DNA from 4 places in the Mesorhizobium yinganensis genome. Region 3 is predicted to be linked to each of the others. Evidence: predicted binding sites of a transcription regulator. Region 3 holds the regulator's gene; each other region holds the start of a gene.
What was found. The regulator PhoB, encoded in region 3, activates phosphate uptake and scavenging genes when phosphate is short. The targets are predictions, from matches to a motif close to TGTCATNNANCTGTCAT.

Region 1 (3,821 bases), on a different contig from region 3:
ATGGACCAGGGCCAGATCGTCGAGCAGAACACGCCGGCCGAGTTCTTCGACCATCCGAAACACGACCGCACAAAACTGTTCCTGAGCCAGATCCTGCACTGAGGCCTGATCCCCAGCCTGCCGTCATTCGGGGGCTTGAACTCGACCTCACAGGCAAGCCTCTTTGCCTTGAGCCCGGCGCAATCGCCGGGCTCTTCTTTTGCGAATTGCCGAAACAGCTTCGGCAGACTTGCAAGCCGGGAGGGTAGGCTTGGTGAGGCGGCTATTCCGCGCATGTGGCATCGCCATTGGCTTGTTCGTAGCCGCGGTCGCCCTCGGCACGCTCGTGCCCCGGCCTCTGTTCGGGCCGGACAAGGACGATGCGCCCAAAACCCGGCGCATCCTTGTCCTGTCAAATCCGATCCATACTGACATCGCCGTCCCACTCGACGATGTAGTCCTGCGAACCTTCGGCTTCCTTCTCGATGACGGCATGCCGCTCGACGCGCCGGAAGTGAAATATTTGGTCTTCGGCCGCGGCAGCCGGGAATTTTATATCGCCACGCCGACCTGGGACCAGTTGAAGCCGATACCGCTGCTGAAAGGGCTGACGCTCGACCGCGCTGCCATGCATGTCGACGTTGCCGGCCCCATTCCCGAACCGCATCCGGAAGTCGACGGCTTCGATGTCGGCGAGCGCGAATTCGGCGCCATGCTGGCGTTCATCAAGGACAGCTTTTACGAGGACGCCGAAGGCCCGCTGATCATTCCGGGCGTCGGCTACGGCCGGTTCGACAAGTTCTACGAAGCCGACGGCACGTTCACCGCGCTTCTGGGCTGCAACACCTGGACCGCGCGAGCCCTGTGCGAGGCCGGCATCACCACAGGGATGTGGAATCCGCTACCGCTCACGCTGCGTTGGTCGCTCGACCTGCACAATTGAAATTGCGTTGTCTTATGACGAACTCACGTCGTGGCCATAGAGCCAGTCCATATCGGTGGCGAGGCTTTTGGCCGGGCGTGCGGCAAGCACCAGGTTGCGCGCCAGGGCGACAGGACCGGCGGCATGCCAGACAAAGCGGTTGAAGGCACCGCGTCGCGCCACCTTTTGGATCCTCAGGCGGCGGGTCTGCTCCCAGGCGGCGAGGGAACTGGCCAAGCCATTCGGCGGACTGGCATCGTACGCATCGGCCAGCGACCAGGCATCCTCGATCGCCATCGCCGCGCCCTGGGCCGCGAAGGGCGTCATGGCATGGGCTGCATCGCCGATCAGAGCGAAATCTCCACCCTGAACCCAAGGCCGGGCAGGGTCCACCGTGTGGATCGGCCACGCGGTCCAGGCTTCCGCGTCCGCCGCCAATGCGGCCAGCGGCGAAGCGGTTTCGCCCAGCGCTTTTCGCAACGGCGCGGCGTCGGCGGCAACCCGCCAATCCTCTCCCCGCGCTTGACCTGACGTGAATGCCACGAGGTTGAACTCCGACCCGCCGCGCAGCGGATAGGCGACGAGATGAAAACCCGGATGCAGGAATGCATTGACGGTCAGATCCGGAAAAAGGTTTCGGATCAAAGGGCTGTCGGCCGAAATCGTCCGCCGCCACGCCATCAGCCCGGTCGAACGGGCCGGCAAGCCCGACACGATGCCCTTTCTCAGCGTCGACCAGACACCATCGGCGCCGACCAGCAGGGCGCCTTCGTACCGCCGTCGCTGACCTTCGGTTCGGACCGTAGCCGCGAGATTGCCCGGTCCCACCGATTGAAAGGCCTCGACGTCGGAATCGGTGGCGAGCGAGATTGTTGGGGTTCGGTTCGCGGCCGCCAGCAGCGTGCCTTGCAGATCGGCGCGGTGAACGACCAGATAGGGCGCTCCCCAGCGATCCTCGGCCATTTGCCCCAGCGGGACGCGGGCGAGTTCCCGCAGGTCGCTTGCATTGCGCAGCACGATGGCCGGCGGCTGGACTGCGAAAGGCTTCAGGCCGGCGAGAACCCCAAGCCGGTCGAGGAGGCGGGTGGCATTGGGCGAAAGCTGCAGACCGGCGCCGACCTGGCGCAGTTCTGGCGATCGTTCGAAGACCTGGACATCAAATCCACGCGCCGCGAAGGCAAGCGCGGCGGTAAGCCCGGCAATGCCCGCCCCGGCGACGATGATCGGAGAAGTTTGGCCGGCTTCCATCAAATGTCCGGCCTCGCCGGACCGCGTTCAGGCCGCCTGGCTGATATAGGCGCAGCCCTCGGGCCGCGTCTCATAGGCCCTAAGCGCGTGGTTGTAGCGGTAAAGCGTCGAGCAATAGGGGCAGACCTTCTCGTCGTCGGCGCCCATGTCGAGGAACACGTGCGGATGATCGAAAGGCGGGTTGGCGCCGACGCACATGAATTCCTTCACGCCGATCTCGATCGCCGGATGCCCGGCATCGTTCTGGAAATGGGGAATCGTGCCGCCGGCCATTTTTCTCTCCTGATCGCTTCGGTGCCTCTTAGCAGGGGGCAGGGGTTTCGCCAATCGGCTAGCGTGGTCATGTGTGACATCGGCGCCGAGTGAGCAGCGGCGTCTGTCCTTGAAATCAAACTGTCACATTCCCCTGTCAGGAGGTAGACTGCCGCGTCGGGTGCGGGCGACAGCCGGGGATTTTGCTACGATGAATGAACTGAGACCCTTGCAGGCGGAATTCGCGGCCGCGGAGACGGTCGCCGCGGATATGGCGGCGGGGAATCCCGACCGGTTCGTCAACCGCGAATTCTCCTGGCTGCAGTTCAACCGGCGGGTACTCGAGGAATCGCAGAATCCTCGCCATCCGCTCCTTGAGCGGGTGCGCTTCCTGTCGATCTCGGCGGCCAATCTCGACGAATTCTTCATGGTGCGCGTTGCCGGGCTGGCGGGGCAGGTGCGCGAGGGGATCGCGCTGCGCAGCCCGGACGGGAGAACGCCGGAACAGCAACTGGAGCAGTTGCTGCACGAGGTGGGCCGCTTGCAGGAAGACCAGCAGGAGAGTTTCGCGGCGTTGAAGACCCTGCTGCAGGAAAAAGGCATCGAGACGGTCACCGCCGATGCGCTGAGCGCCGAGGAACAGGCCTGGCTGGACGACCATTTCGAGCAGCAGATCTTTCCGGTGATGACGCCGCTGTCGATCGACCCGGCGCATCCCTTCCCGTTCATCCCCAATCTCGGCTTTTCCATCGCGCTGCGTCTGCGCCACCGCAAGGAAGGCGAGGAGATGAACGCGCTGCTGAGGCTGCCGGTGGCGCTGAAGCGCTACATCCGCCTTCCCGACCAGCAGAAGCATGTGCGTTTCATTCCGCTGGAGGAGGCGGTCGGCATTTATATCGGCCGGCTGTTCCCGGGTTACGAACTGAAGGGCGCCGGAACGTTCCGCCTGATCCGAGACAGCGATATCGAGGTGGAGGAAGAATCGGAGGATCTCGTCCGTTTCTTCGAGACGGCGCTGAAACGCCGCCGCCGCGGGTCGGTGATCCGCATCGAGTTCGACGGCCGGATGCCGGCGGAACTGCGCGACTTCGTCGCCGGTGAACTCGGCGTGTCGTCCAGCCGCATCAGCGTCATCCACGGCCCGCTCGCGCTGAACCAGATTTCGGAAATCGTTTCGGTCGCCCGCGACGACCTGAAATTCGTGCCGTTCAATCCGCGTTTCCCCGAGCGCGTGCGCGACCATCGCGGCGACTGTTTCGCGGCGATCCGCGAGAAGGACATCGTCGTCCACCACCCCTACGAATCCTTCGACGTGGTGGTGCAGTTCCTGCGCCAGGCGGCGGCGGACCCGGACGTGGTGGCGATCAAGCAGACGCTCTACCGCACCTCGAACGACAGCCCGATCGTGCGCGCGCTGGTC
Region 2 (3,821 bases), on a different contig from region 3:
CGGTTGTCTCTCCACGTTCCGCACAATAGGATCATGGAATACGGCAAAAGGAGATGGCTTCCATGGCAACACGCGGGTTCGGCAGCCGGCAGCCGCCGCGCGAGACGTCCGAGCGGCTGCCACCCGGCCAGTACCTGACCGAGGATTTTCCCGTCCTCTCCGCGGGACCGACGCCGCGTGTAAAAACCGAGGACTGGAGCTTTACGCTGAAGGTCGGGCCGAAACCCGTGGCGAAGTGGAACTGGGACGAGTTCGGCCGCCTGCCGATCAGCCGCATGACCCGCGACATCCATTGCGTCACCGCCTGGTCGAAATTCGGCACAAGCTGGGAAGGCGTGCTGGTCGACGACATCCTTGCCGAGGCCGGCATCGAGACACCGAAACCATATACGCTGGCGCATTCGTTCGACGGCTACACGACCAACGTGCCGACCGCCGATCTCGTCGGCGGTAAGGCGATGGTCGCGATCCGCTACGAGGGCGAGCCGATTTCGGCCGACCATGGCGGGCCGGCGCGACTGCTTGTCCCGCATCTGTATTTTTGGAAATCGGCCAAGTGGATCGACGGGCTGCAGTTTATCGAGCAGGACACCGGCGGTTTTTGGGAACTGCGTGGCTACCATATCTACGGCGACCCCTGGCGCGAGCAGCGGTACACGGATGATTGACGCCGTTCCGCCCGGCGGCGCCCGTCCCGCCCGCTGGCAACCGGCGACGGTCACCAAAATCGTCCGGCGGACGCCGCGCGTCATCAGCTTTTTCTTCCGCCCGCAAAAACCCTTTCCGTGGCGGCCCGGCCAGCACGCCGACGTGCGGCTGACGGCGTCGGACGGCTACACCGCCCAGCGCAGCTATTCGATCGCGAACATCCCGGAAAATGGCGAGGAGATCGAACTCGCCATCGAGCGGCTGGACGACGGCGAAGTATCGTCCTTCTTCCACGACGTGGCGGCGGCCGGCGACGAGATCGAGGTCAAGGCGCCGCTCGGCGGACATTTCGTCTGGGAAGTTCCGGATGGCGGACCCTTGCTGCTGGTCGGCGGCGGCTCGGGCGTCGTGCCGCTGATGAGCATGCTGCGCCACCGCGCCGCGCAGGGATCGAGCGTACCGGCCGCCCTGCTCTATTCGTCGCGCAACTGGGACGAAGTGATCTTTCGCGACGAACTGCTGGGCCTCGACGCACGCGGCGACGGCTTCGCGCTCACTTTCGCCATCACGCGCGAGCCGGCGAAACGCGCACAGGATCTTTCGCGGCGCATCGATCCGGCGGCGGTCCAAACAGTGCTCGCCGGACTACCCGGCCCGCCGTCGCTCGCCTTCGTCTGCGGCAACAACGCCTTCGTCTCGACCGCCGCCGACGCGCTCGTCGCGGCCGGCATCCCGCCTGAACGCATCAGGACGGAGCGCTACGGGCAGTAACGCGCCGGACGACAGCCCCCACACCATCGGTCATGCCAGCCGTTTCACCGCGCTGTTGTCGAACCGTCATTGAGCTGTGCCAGAAAACCCGACAGCAAGCCCGGAGCCAGCAAGTGACCGACCGCCAGAAAACCCGCCAGCGTCCAACCCGCCGCCAGAATTTCGGCCAGACCTATGGTTCAGTGCTGGCCGAGGGCGTCAGCCGGCGCGCTGTGCTGAAAGGTTTTTTCGCCTCGACCGCTCTGGCGGCGATCAGCTCGGCTGCTGTGCCGAGCGGCGCGAAGGCTGCGGCGGAAAGCGTCTCCACTCTGAAGTTCGCCGAACTGCCACGCGTACGCGACAACACCGACCATTGGCCGGATGGTTATGACCGGCAAATCCTGCTGCGCTGGGGCGATGCGCTTTTTCCGGACAGCCCGGCCTTTGACCTCGCCACGCTCGACGGGCCGGCGGCGGAACGTCAGTTCGGCTACAACAACGACTTCACCGCCTTCATCCCTCTGCCGCACGGCTCGCAGAGCTCGGACCACGGTCTCCTGGTCGTCAGTCACGAATATGTCGATCCCTACCTGATGTTCCCCGGCCTCACCGACGAGGATTTTCGCGAGAAGCTGAGCGATCCGCAGATCCGCGCGATCATGGCCGCGACCGGCGTCAGCATCGTCGAGGTCCGGCGCAATGGCGGCGCCTGGGAGGTCGTCAAGGACGGTCAATACAATCGCCGCATCCATATGGGCACCGAGATGGCGATCTCCGGTCCGGCCGCCGGCGACGACCAGCTGAAGACCAAGGCCGACCCGACCGGAAAGATCGTGTTCGGCACGATCTCCAACTGCAATGGCGGCATCACGCCCTGGGGCACCATGCTTTCGGGCGAGGAAGGCGCGATGGATGTCTTCGCCGGCGACTACAAGACCTTGCCCAACCAGGACCTGGTCGAGCGCCAGGGCTGGGACGAGGAGGACAACGATCTCTATTCGGTGTCGCGACTGGAGCCGCGCTTCAAGTTCGAAGAAGAACCGAACGAATGGATGAAGTTCGACTGGGTGGTCGAGATCGATCCGTTCGACCCCATGGCCAAGCCGGTGAAGCGCACCGCGCTCGGCCGCTTCACGCATGAAGGCGCACAGGTGGCGCTGGCGCCGGACGGCCGCGTCGTCGTCTACATGGGCGACGACGACGATTTCGAATATCTCTACCGCTTCGTCACCCGCGACCCGTACAATCCGGACGACCGCGCCGCCAACAAGGATCTACTCGACAACGGCACGCTGTCGGTGGCGAAATTTTCGAGCGACGGCTCGGTCGAGTGGCTGCCCCTGGTCGCCGGACAGGGGCCGCTGACCGCCGAAGCCGGTTTTGCCACGCAGGCCGACGTGGTGCTCAACACCCGTGCCGCCGCCGATCTTCTCGGCGCGACGCCGATGGACGGGCCGGAAGGGTTCGTTCCGCACATCGGCACAGGCAAACTTTACGTCGCCATGACAGAGAACGAGGATCGCCTGCCGGCAGGCGGCGGCGAGGAGAGCGAGACCGTCAACGTCGCCAATCCGCGCGGGCCGAACCCCAACGGCCATCTGCTGGAACTCGTACCGCCCGGCGCGCCGGACAAGCCCGACCACGCGGCCGACAAGTTTGCATGGGACGTGTTCGTGCTCTGCGGCGATCCGGCAGTGCCCACGGACGAATGCCGCTATCATCCCGACACATCAGCCAATGGCTGGTTCACCGATCCCGACAATATCGGCGTCGACCCGGCCGGCCGCATCTGGGTGACCACCGACGGCCCGCCGCCGGAAGGCCTCGCCGATGCGCTCTATGCGATGGACACGGAAGGTCCGGGCCGGGCGCTGCCGAAACTGTTCTACATCCCGCCGGTCGGTTCGGAATGCTGCTCGCCCGCTTTCACGCCGGACGGAACGACACTGTTCGTGTCGGTCCAGCATCCCGGCGCACTGCGCCTCGACGACAACGAGGACGCCACCTCGGTCGCCGATGCCGGCAGCAACTGGCCGGACTTTTCCGACGGCATGCCGGCGCGACCGTCGCTGGTGGTGATCACGAAACAGGATAAGGGGGTGGTGGGGAGCTGAGGCGCTGCCGCTCTCCCTCCCCCTTGAGGGGAGGGAAACGCCGGCGCAATAACATCTACACCAGTTCCACCTCGACCACGCCCGGCACCGCGCGCATCGCCGACGCCACCTGCGGCGAGATGCGGTAGCCGCCGGGCAGCGACACTTCGACCTCGCCGCGCGCGTCGTCCTTGAGCACGATGAAACTCACCTGCCCGTCGCCCTTGACTCCAAGCTGGCCGGCAAGGGTGTTCAGGGGGCCGGCGTCGCGAACATAGATGCGCAGCGCCTTCTGCACGCGGCTGGCCTCATCCTCTAAAGACTGAGCCG
Region 3 (3,821 bases):
GCCACCAGCGAGGCAGCAGCAGGACCGAAGAAAGCCCGTGCTATGCCGAACACGGCAAGCACCGCGAACACAGGCACGACACTCGTCAACCCGCGCAGCGAAAGCAGAAGCAGCGCCAGCGCGCAGAGAGCCTCCAGCCCCGCCGCGAGCCCCATGATCAGGCGGCGGCCGAAACGGTCGGCGATCGCCCCGGTGATCAGCACCAGCAGCAGCGAGGGGATGAACTGGATAATGCCGACAAGGCCGAGATCGAACGGATCGCGCGTCAGGTCGTAGACCTGCCAGCCAACCGCGACGGACACGATCTGGGTCGAGAACGTCGCCAGGAAACGCGCCGCCCAGAAGGCGAGGAACGGCCGGTGCCGGAAGGCAGCATAACGCTGGCTTGCGGCGGTCGCGGTGTTGGAAGACATCGGGCTCGAAATACGAGAGAAGAAACCACGCCGTCTTTAGCGCGGTTCGCCGCCTTTAGCGCCCCCAATTCACAGCTGGACCAAGAATAATTGCGAAAGTCGCGTCGCCATTGCGCCTTTGGCCCTAGCTCTCGGCCTTGAATGTCTCCGCTTCCTTGCGGATCTTTTCCCAGTCGTTACCGTGGCGCTTCAGAAGTTCGCGCGCCTGTCGAGGCGAGAGGTCGGTCGTCTCCGCCAGATGCTGAACTTCGAGTTCCTGACCGGCTGCGAGTTGGCCGCCTTGCTTCACTTTCCTAGCCATGAGTTCTGCCTCCGTTGGCCGGTTCAACGCACGGGCGGCGAAAAGGTCGCATGGCTTTTTCTGCTGATTGGAAAGCGCCGGCACGGACCGCCAACATTCCCGGAACCTCTCCGCATACATGCGAGTTTCCACCGCAACGAATGGAGGTTTTCGATGTTCAAATGGCTTGTACGGCTTGGGCTGGCAGTGGTGGCGACCCGGCTCGCCGCGAAATACATGACACCTGACGTTGAAGCCGAACCCGTTCCGCCAAATCCATCTCGCACCGGGCCGAGGAAACGGAGGGCCACCAAATGACACGCTTGGGTTTGGCAACGGCCGCGCTGGCCGGCTATGTGGCCTACAGGATCGGCCGGCGACTGGTCGCGGAAAATAGCGGAGCGCGCGTAACGAGCGCCAGGATGTCGCGAGGGCGCAAAATCCATCGCGCTCCGCCTGAACATATTGGAGTGGACGTCAGCGCAAGGACTGTCGAAGCGTAGCAGTCCATATTTCGCCTGAAAAGCCGGGCGTTCAGTGTTCCGTCAGCGCTTCGTTGAGCAGGTCGAGGTCGACATAGAAATAGCGCACCAGGCAGCGCTGGACCTCTTCGGTATCGAAGCCGTGGCTCCTGAGATAAGAAACCGATTCATGGATGGCGCGACGGTCGACCAGCTTGGTCTTGCGGTCGTCCTGGGCGTCCATGAGGGCGTCCATCTCGGCGATGTTCCGATCCTTGGACAGGATTTCCATATGGTTTCCCGCAGGCTTCATGCCTGCCAGAGTGGCGCATTAAGGATAACAAAAAGCTAACGCCCGCGGGACAGCAGGCTCGGGCATTTCAATGGTGGGAAACGGAGGGTATTGCCCAAAGACGGCGCTCGCCGCGACGACGCGGCGGGACGACGATCATTCATCGCTGATGGCGTAGCCCGCGCCGCGCACGGTGCGGATGACGTCGGGCAGGCGGTTGGTGTTGACCGCCTTGCGCAGCCGGCCGACATGCACGTCGACGGTACGCTCGTCGATATAGATCGTCTCGCCCCAGACATTGTCGAGCAGTTGCCCGCGCGAGAACACGCGGCCGGGATGGCGCATCATGAATTCCAGCAGCCGGAACTCGGTCGGGCCGAGCTTGATCTCGCTCTTCTTGCGGTAGACGCGGTGCGACTCGCGGTCGAGCACGATATCGCCGACCTTGAGCACCGACGAAAGCACTTCCGGCTTGGCGCGGCGCAGCAGCGCTTTTACACGCGCCACGAATTCGGGGGTCGAAAACGGTTTGACCAGATAGTCGTCGGCGCCGGTGGCCAGCCCGCGCACCCGATCGCTTTCCTCGCCGCGCGCCGTCAGCATGATGATCGGCAGGCGCTCGGTTTCCGGGCGCATCCTCAGCCGCCGGCACAGTTCGATGCCGGAAACCGCCGGCAGCATCCAGTCCAGCACCAGAAGGTCCGGCACATTCTCCTGCAGCCGGATCTCGGCCTCGTCGCCGCGCATGACGACCTCGACCTGATAGCCCTCGGACTCAAGATTGTAGCGGAGGAGGACGCCCAACGGCTCCTCGTCCTCGACCACCATGACCTTCGGTGCGATCATCGCGCCTGCCTTTATTCGGCGAGGACGGTCGTCGCCGTCTCGTCGAGTTTCGGACGGTTCGCCGGAAGCTGCGAACCGGTCAGCACATAATAGGCGTTTTCCGCGATGTTGGTCACGTGGTCGCCGATACGCTCCAGGTTCTTGGCACAGAACAGCAGATGCGTGCAGGTGGTGATGTTGCGCGGATCCTCCATCATGTAGGTCAGGAGTTCGCGAAACACCGAGGTGTATTTGAGGTCGATCTTCTCGTCCTCGGCGCGCAGCCGGTCGAGTTCGGCGGGCTCGCGCCCGGTATAGGCGTCGACGACGCCGCTGATCTGGGCAAGGACCATCGTCGCCATGTCGTCGATGCCGTGGGACAAGCCACGCGGCGTCGTCCCCTCACCGATCGCGCCGACGCGCTTGGCGACGTTCTTGGCAAGATCGCCGATCCGCTCCAAATCGCCCGCCATGCGGATGGCGCCGAGCACGGCGCGCAGGTCCTGGGCCATCGGCTGCCGCTTGGCGATCAGCGTGATGGCGCGGTCGTCCAGCTCACGCTGCTTGGCGTCCATGATGGCGTCATCGGAGATGATCCGCTGCGCCGCCGCGGCGTCGGTGTGTAGAAGCGCCCGGATGGAGGCGCCGACCATCGACGTCGACAGGTCCGCCATGTCGCGGATCAGTTGGTCGATCTGTTTCAGGTCCTGATCGAAGGACGCAACGGTGTGTTCGCGCATTCTGGTGTTCCTCGGGCCGGGATCAGCCGAAGCGGCCGGTAATGTAGTCCTGGGTGCGCTTGTCATCGGGGTTGGTGAACATCTTGTCCGTCGCCCCTTCCTCGACCAGGTAGCCCAGATGGAACATCGCCGTGCGCTGCGACACGCGGGCGGCCTGCTGCATCGAATGGGTGACGATGACGATGGTGTAGTTGGCCCGCAACTCGTCGATCAGCTCTTCCACCTTGGCGGTGGCGATCGGGTCGAGCGCCGAGCACGGCTCGTCCATCAGGATGACCTCGGGCGACACCGCGATGGCGCGGGCGATGCAGAGACGCTGCTGCTGGCCGCCGGAAAGCCCGGTTCCCGGCTCGTTGACGCGGTCCTTGACCTCGTTCCAGAGCGCGGCTTTCTTCAGGCTCGACTCGACGATCTGGTCCAGGTCGGCCTTGCTCTTCGCGAGCCCGTGGATCTTCGGGCCGTAGGCGACGTTTTCGTAGATCGACTTCGGGAACGGATTGGGTTTCTGGAACACCATGCCGACACGGGCGCGCAGTTCGACCACGTCGATCTTCGGATCGTAGATATCCTCGTTGTCCAGCGTGATCTTGCCGGTGACGCGGGCCGAGTCGATCGTGTCGTTCATGCGGTTCAGGCACCGCAGAAAAGTCGACTTTCCGCAGCCCGACGGGCCGATCAGCGCCGTCACCTGGTTTTGCCGCACGTCGAGTTCCACATCGAACAGCGCCTGCTTCGGGCCGTAGAAGACGCCGACCTTGCGGCCTTGCATCTTGATCACTTCGTTGGTTTTCGCAGTCATGCTGCCGCTCA
Region 4 (3,821 bases), on a different contig from region 3:
CAGCACGCCGCCGGCCACGATGGCCGGCCCCGCCCGCACCAGCAGCGCAAGGCCGGGCCGGTCGGGCTTCCATGTCAAGTACCCCAGCGTCTTGCCGGATGAACCCGTCAGCGGCATGCTGGCGGGGATTCCCGGATCGGTCGCGGCCAGTCCCATCCCTTCCAGCAGGTAATGATCGGCGATGCGCTTGATCAGGGCAGCGTCGACGAGCTGCACGGATATGTCGACATATTCCGTGCCCGGCTGGATATCGAGGCGTTGGGAGTCCGGGATGAGCGGCTGGACCGCGACGAGGGCCGGCTTGCCGCTGAGCAGAACGAGGTCCTGGACGATCTTGCTTTCCTGCGACTCGTCGCCTTCGGACTGGGCGCGCGCCATGCGCTCTCGGAGCGTCGCGACCAACGGCAGGAGGACCGCGGACTCATCGTCAAAGGCCGCGGGCGGCAGCGTCTGGCCGTCCTTCATCACATGGATCGCACGGTCCTTGCCGTCGAGGATGTAAGTCCGGTCGTGACCGTAATAGGAACTCATCCATTCGCCGAGATTGTCGCGCATCCAGTCCTGGTTGCCGGCTCGGGCATTGATAACCGAATCGTCCCAGACCGTGACGCTCTGCTGCTCGCGGATCAAGTCGGTGAGTTGCTCGGCAAGACCGCTGCGGACAAAACTCTTCTGCCGCTCCAGCGCGATTGCGTCGACGCTGAAGACGGCATAGATCGCCAGAGCAAGGATCAGCATCACCGAGACAACAGCGACGGCGATCACCGAGAATGTGACCTGCGCCGTCAAGGGCCGATGTTTTTCCTGTTTTCCCATCACCTCGGGGCCAGACCATCCGGTCGGCCGATTCTACCGCCTCCGGTTAAAATCGCGTTACGGTGCGGAAAGTTGCGCGGGATCGCTGGATTGCGGTGAAAGCGGCGCATCAGAGCGAGCCGCTCTGTGGATAGGGGGCCGCTTGCCGCCGGCTGAGCACCCACTGCGCCACCAGCCAGCAGGCCATCGCCCAGGCGGCTCCCGCGCACCAGCCGGCCAGCACGTCGGACGGCCAGTGGACGCCGAGATAGACGCGGCTGGCGCCGACCAGGAAAGTGGCCAGCACGGCGAGCAGCAGGAGATAAATGCCAGCCGCGCGGTTCGGGGCGACGCGGGCGGCGAGCGCGCCCAGCGTCAGATAGGTGACGGCCGACAGCATGGCGTGGCCGCTCGGAAAGCTCAGCGTGTAGACATCGGCCAGGTGCGGCACCAGTTCCGGGCGCGGCCGGTCGACCCCGAGTTTCAGCAGGCTGCTGAGCAACTGGCCCCCGGCCACCGACACCAGCACGAAGAGCGCGGCGGCGCGGCGGCCGGTGAGCAGCAGGTAAAAGATCGTCGCGGCCGTGACGAAGATCAGCACGCTGGCGCTGCCCAGCGCGGTCATGTCGCGGACGGCTTCGGGTAGCCATAGCGGGCCGATCGGAACCGAGGGGTCGCCCGGCTGCCGGAACGCCAGCAGAATGGCGCTGTCGAACCCGTGCGGCTCCGCGTCGCGGGCGATTTCCGCCATCTCGACAAAACCGTACAGACCTCCCGCAATCGTGATTGCCGCGAGAAGCACCGAGAATTCGACCTTGCTTGCGATTGTCGCGATGGGCGGCATGCCCGAAATCCCGGTTCCTAGCTCGTGTCGGCTGTGCCTCACCTATGGCAGCCCGCCCGCGACCGCAAGCCGGCGGAAGCGAGTTGTCATCAAACTGTCAGGCGGCGCGGCTAGCTGCGACGGCGCATCTCAAGCCAATTTTTCGCAGCCAGAGGTCGTCGCGATGAACAATGAACTTCCCGAAAACCGATTCCCAACCAGCCTGCTCGAGGAAAATGACGGGCCGGGCCGCAACCCCACCGACAACCGCACCATGGGCGAAATCATCGCCGCGCGTTTCTCGCGCCGCGGCTTCCTGCGCGGTTCGCTGGCCGTCTCGGCGATCGCCGCCACCGTCAGCCCGCTGGCGCTGATCACCGCCGACAACGCGCGCGCCGCAGGCGGCTCAGCCTTCAACTTCGAGGAAGTCGAAGCCGGCGTCGACGAAAATCACCATGTCGCGGCGGGTTATGACGCCGACATCCTGCTGCGCTGGGGCGACGCGCTGTTCGCAGACGCTCCCGAGTTCAAGCCGACGGCGCAGACCGCGGCCGCGCAGGCAAAGCAGTTCGGTTATAACAACGACTATGTCGGCTTCATCCCGATCGACGGCTCGTCCGAGCACGGCCTGCTCGTCGTCAACCATGAATACACCAACCCGCATCTGATGTTCCCGGGCTTGGTGACGATCGAGGAAAAGGACGGAAAGAAGGCGATCAAGCAGGCTCCGCTCAGCAAGGAGCAGGTCGACGTCGAGATGGCCGCGCATGGCGGCACCGTCGTCGAGATCCGCAAGGTCGATGGCAAGTGGCAGGTCGTCAAGGACGGCAAGCTCAACCGCCGCATCACCTCCAACACCGAGATGCAGATCACCGGCCCGGCCGCCGGCAGCGACCGGCTGAAGACCAATGCCGACGCGACCGGCACGAAGGTGTTCGGCACCTTCAACAACTGCGCCGGCGGCGTGACGCCCTGGGGCACCTACATCATGGCCGAGGAGAACATCCACGGCTATTTCTCGGGCGAGCTGCCCGCCGACCACAAGGAAGCCGCCAACTACAAGCGCATGGGCATTCCGGAAGGCGCCTATGAGTGGGCCGCGCACTACGACCGCTTCGACGTCGCCAAGGAGCCCAACGAAGCCAACCGCTTCGGCTGGATCGTCGAGGTAGACGTCAACGACCCGACCTCCGCGCCGAAGAAGCGCACGGCGATGGGCCGCTTCAAGCATGAGGGCGCCGAGTCGATCGTCAACAAGGACGGCCGCGTCGTGTTCTATCTCGGCGACGACGAACGTTTCGACTATGTCTACAAATTCGTGACGGCCGGCACCTACAACGCCGCCGACCGCGCCGCCAACATGGACCTGCTCGACGACGGCACGCTCTATGTGGCGAAATTCTCCGAGGACGGTTCGGTCGAATGGCTGCCGGTCGTCTTCGGCCAGGGTCCGCTGACCGCTGATAACGGCTTCGCCAGCCAGGCCGACGTGCTGATCGAGACCCGCCACGCCGCCGACCTGCTCGGCGCCACCAAGATGGACCGCCCGGAAGACGTGCAGCCGAACGGCGTCAACGGCAAGGTCTATGTCATGCTGACCAACAACACCAAGCGCAAGGCCGAGCAGATCGACGCGGCCAACCCGCGCGCGGAAAACGCCTTCGGCCACATCATCGAGATCGCCGAGGACGGCGGCGACTTCGCCGCCACCAAGGGCAAGTGGGAAGTGCTGTTGAAGTGCGGCGATCCTTCGGTCGCCGATGTCGGCGCCACTTTCTCGACCTCGACCACCGCCAATGGCTGGTTCGGCATGCCCGACAACTGCGCGGTCGACAGCGCCGGCCGGCTGTGGGTCGCCACCGACGGCCAGGGCCCGAAGGCTACGGGCCGCACCGACGGCCTGTGGGCTGTCGACACCGAGGGCGACGCGCGCGCCACCTCGAAACTGTTCTTCCGTGTGCCGGTAGGCGCCGAGATGTGCGGCCCGCTGTTCACGCCGGACGACCAGACCGGTTTCGTCGCTGTCCAGCATCCCGCCGATGGCGGTGACGACTGGAAGCCGTTCGGCCGTCCGTCTTACTACGAGGACCTGTCGACCCGCTGGCCGGACTTCAAGCCGGACATGCCGGTGCGCCCGTCGGTGGTGGTCATCACCAAACAGGGCGGCGGCAAGATCGCGGTTTGATATTTTCTCCCCGGGGCG

Region 1: the regulator PhoB is predicted to act here: its motif matches at 2,533-2,549, upstream of ABMA59_RS17940 (RNA degradosome polyphosphate kinase).
Region 2: the regulator PhoB is predicted to act here: its motif matches at 1,473-1,489, upstream of ABMA59_RS14850 (PhoX family protein).
Region 4: the regulator PhoB is predicted to act here: its motif matches at 1,724-1,740, upstream of ABMA59_RS07595 (PhoX family protein).

The regions. Positions count from the first base shown of each region.
Region 1 is NZ_JBEBMH010000009.1:104,874-108,694, forward strand. It holds gene ABMA59_RS17920 (amino acid ABC transporter ATP-binding protein) at 1-102, shown strand, start outside; gene ABMA59_RS17925 (TIGR02117 family protein) at 254-922, shown strand; gene ABMA59_RS17930 (FAD-dependent monooxygenase) at 935-2,149, opposite strand; gene ABMA59_RS17935 (zinc-finger domain-containing protein) at 2,177-2,422, opposite strand; gene ABMA59_RS17940 (RNA degradosome polyphosphate kinase) at 2,613-3,821, shown strand, end outside.
Region 2 is NZ_JBEBMH010000006.1:282,979-286,799, forward strand. It holds gene ABMA59_RS14840 (sulfite oxidase-like oxidoreductase) at 63-668, shown strand; gene ABMA59_RS14845 (FAD-binding oxidoreductase) at 661-1,419, shown strand; gene ABMA59_RS14850 (PhoX family protein) at 1,533-3,512, shown strand; gene dnaE (DNA polymerase III subunit alpha) at 3,568-3,821, opposite strand, start outside.
Region 3 is NZ_JBEBMH010000007.1:113,094-116,914, reverse strand. It holds gene ABMA59_RS15490 (MFS transporter) at 1-413, opposite strand, end outside; gene ABMA59_RS15485 (hypothetical protein) at 538-714, opposite strand; gene ABMA59_RS15480 (hypothetical protein) at 1,228-1,446, opposite strand; gene phoB (phosphate regulon transcriptional regulator PhoB) at 1,603-2,292, opposite strand; gene phoU (phosphate signaling complex protein PhoU) at 2,304-3,011, opposite strand; gene pstB (phosphate ABC transporter ATP-binding protein PstB) at 3,034-3,821, opposite strand, start outside.
Region 4 is NZ_JBEBMH010000003.1:85,271-89,091, forward strand. It holds gene ABMA59_RS07585 (putative bifunctional diguanylate cyclase/phosphodiesterase) at 1-789, opposite strand, end outside; gene ABMA59_RS07590 (phosphatase PAP2 family protein) at 926-1,639, opposite strand; gene ABMA59_RS07595 (PhoX family protein) at 1,803-3,803, shown strand.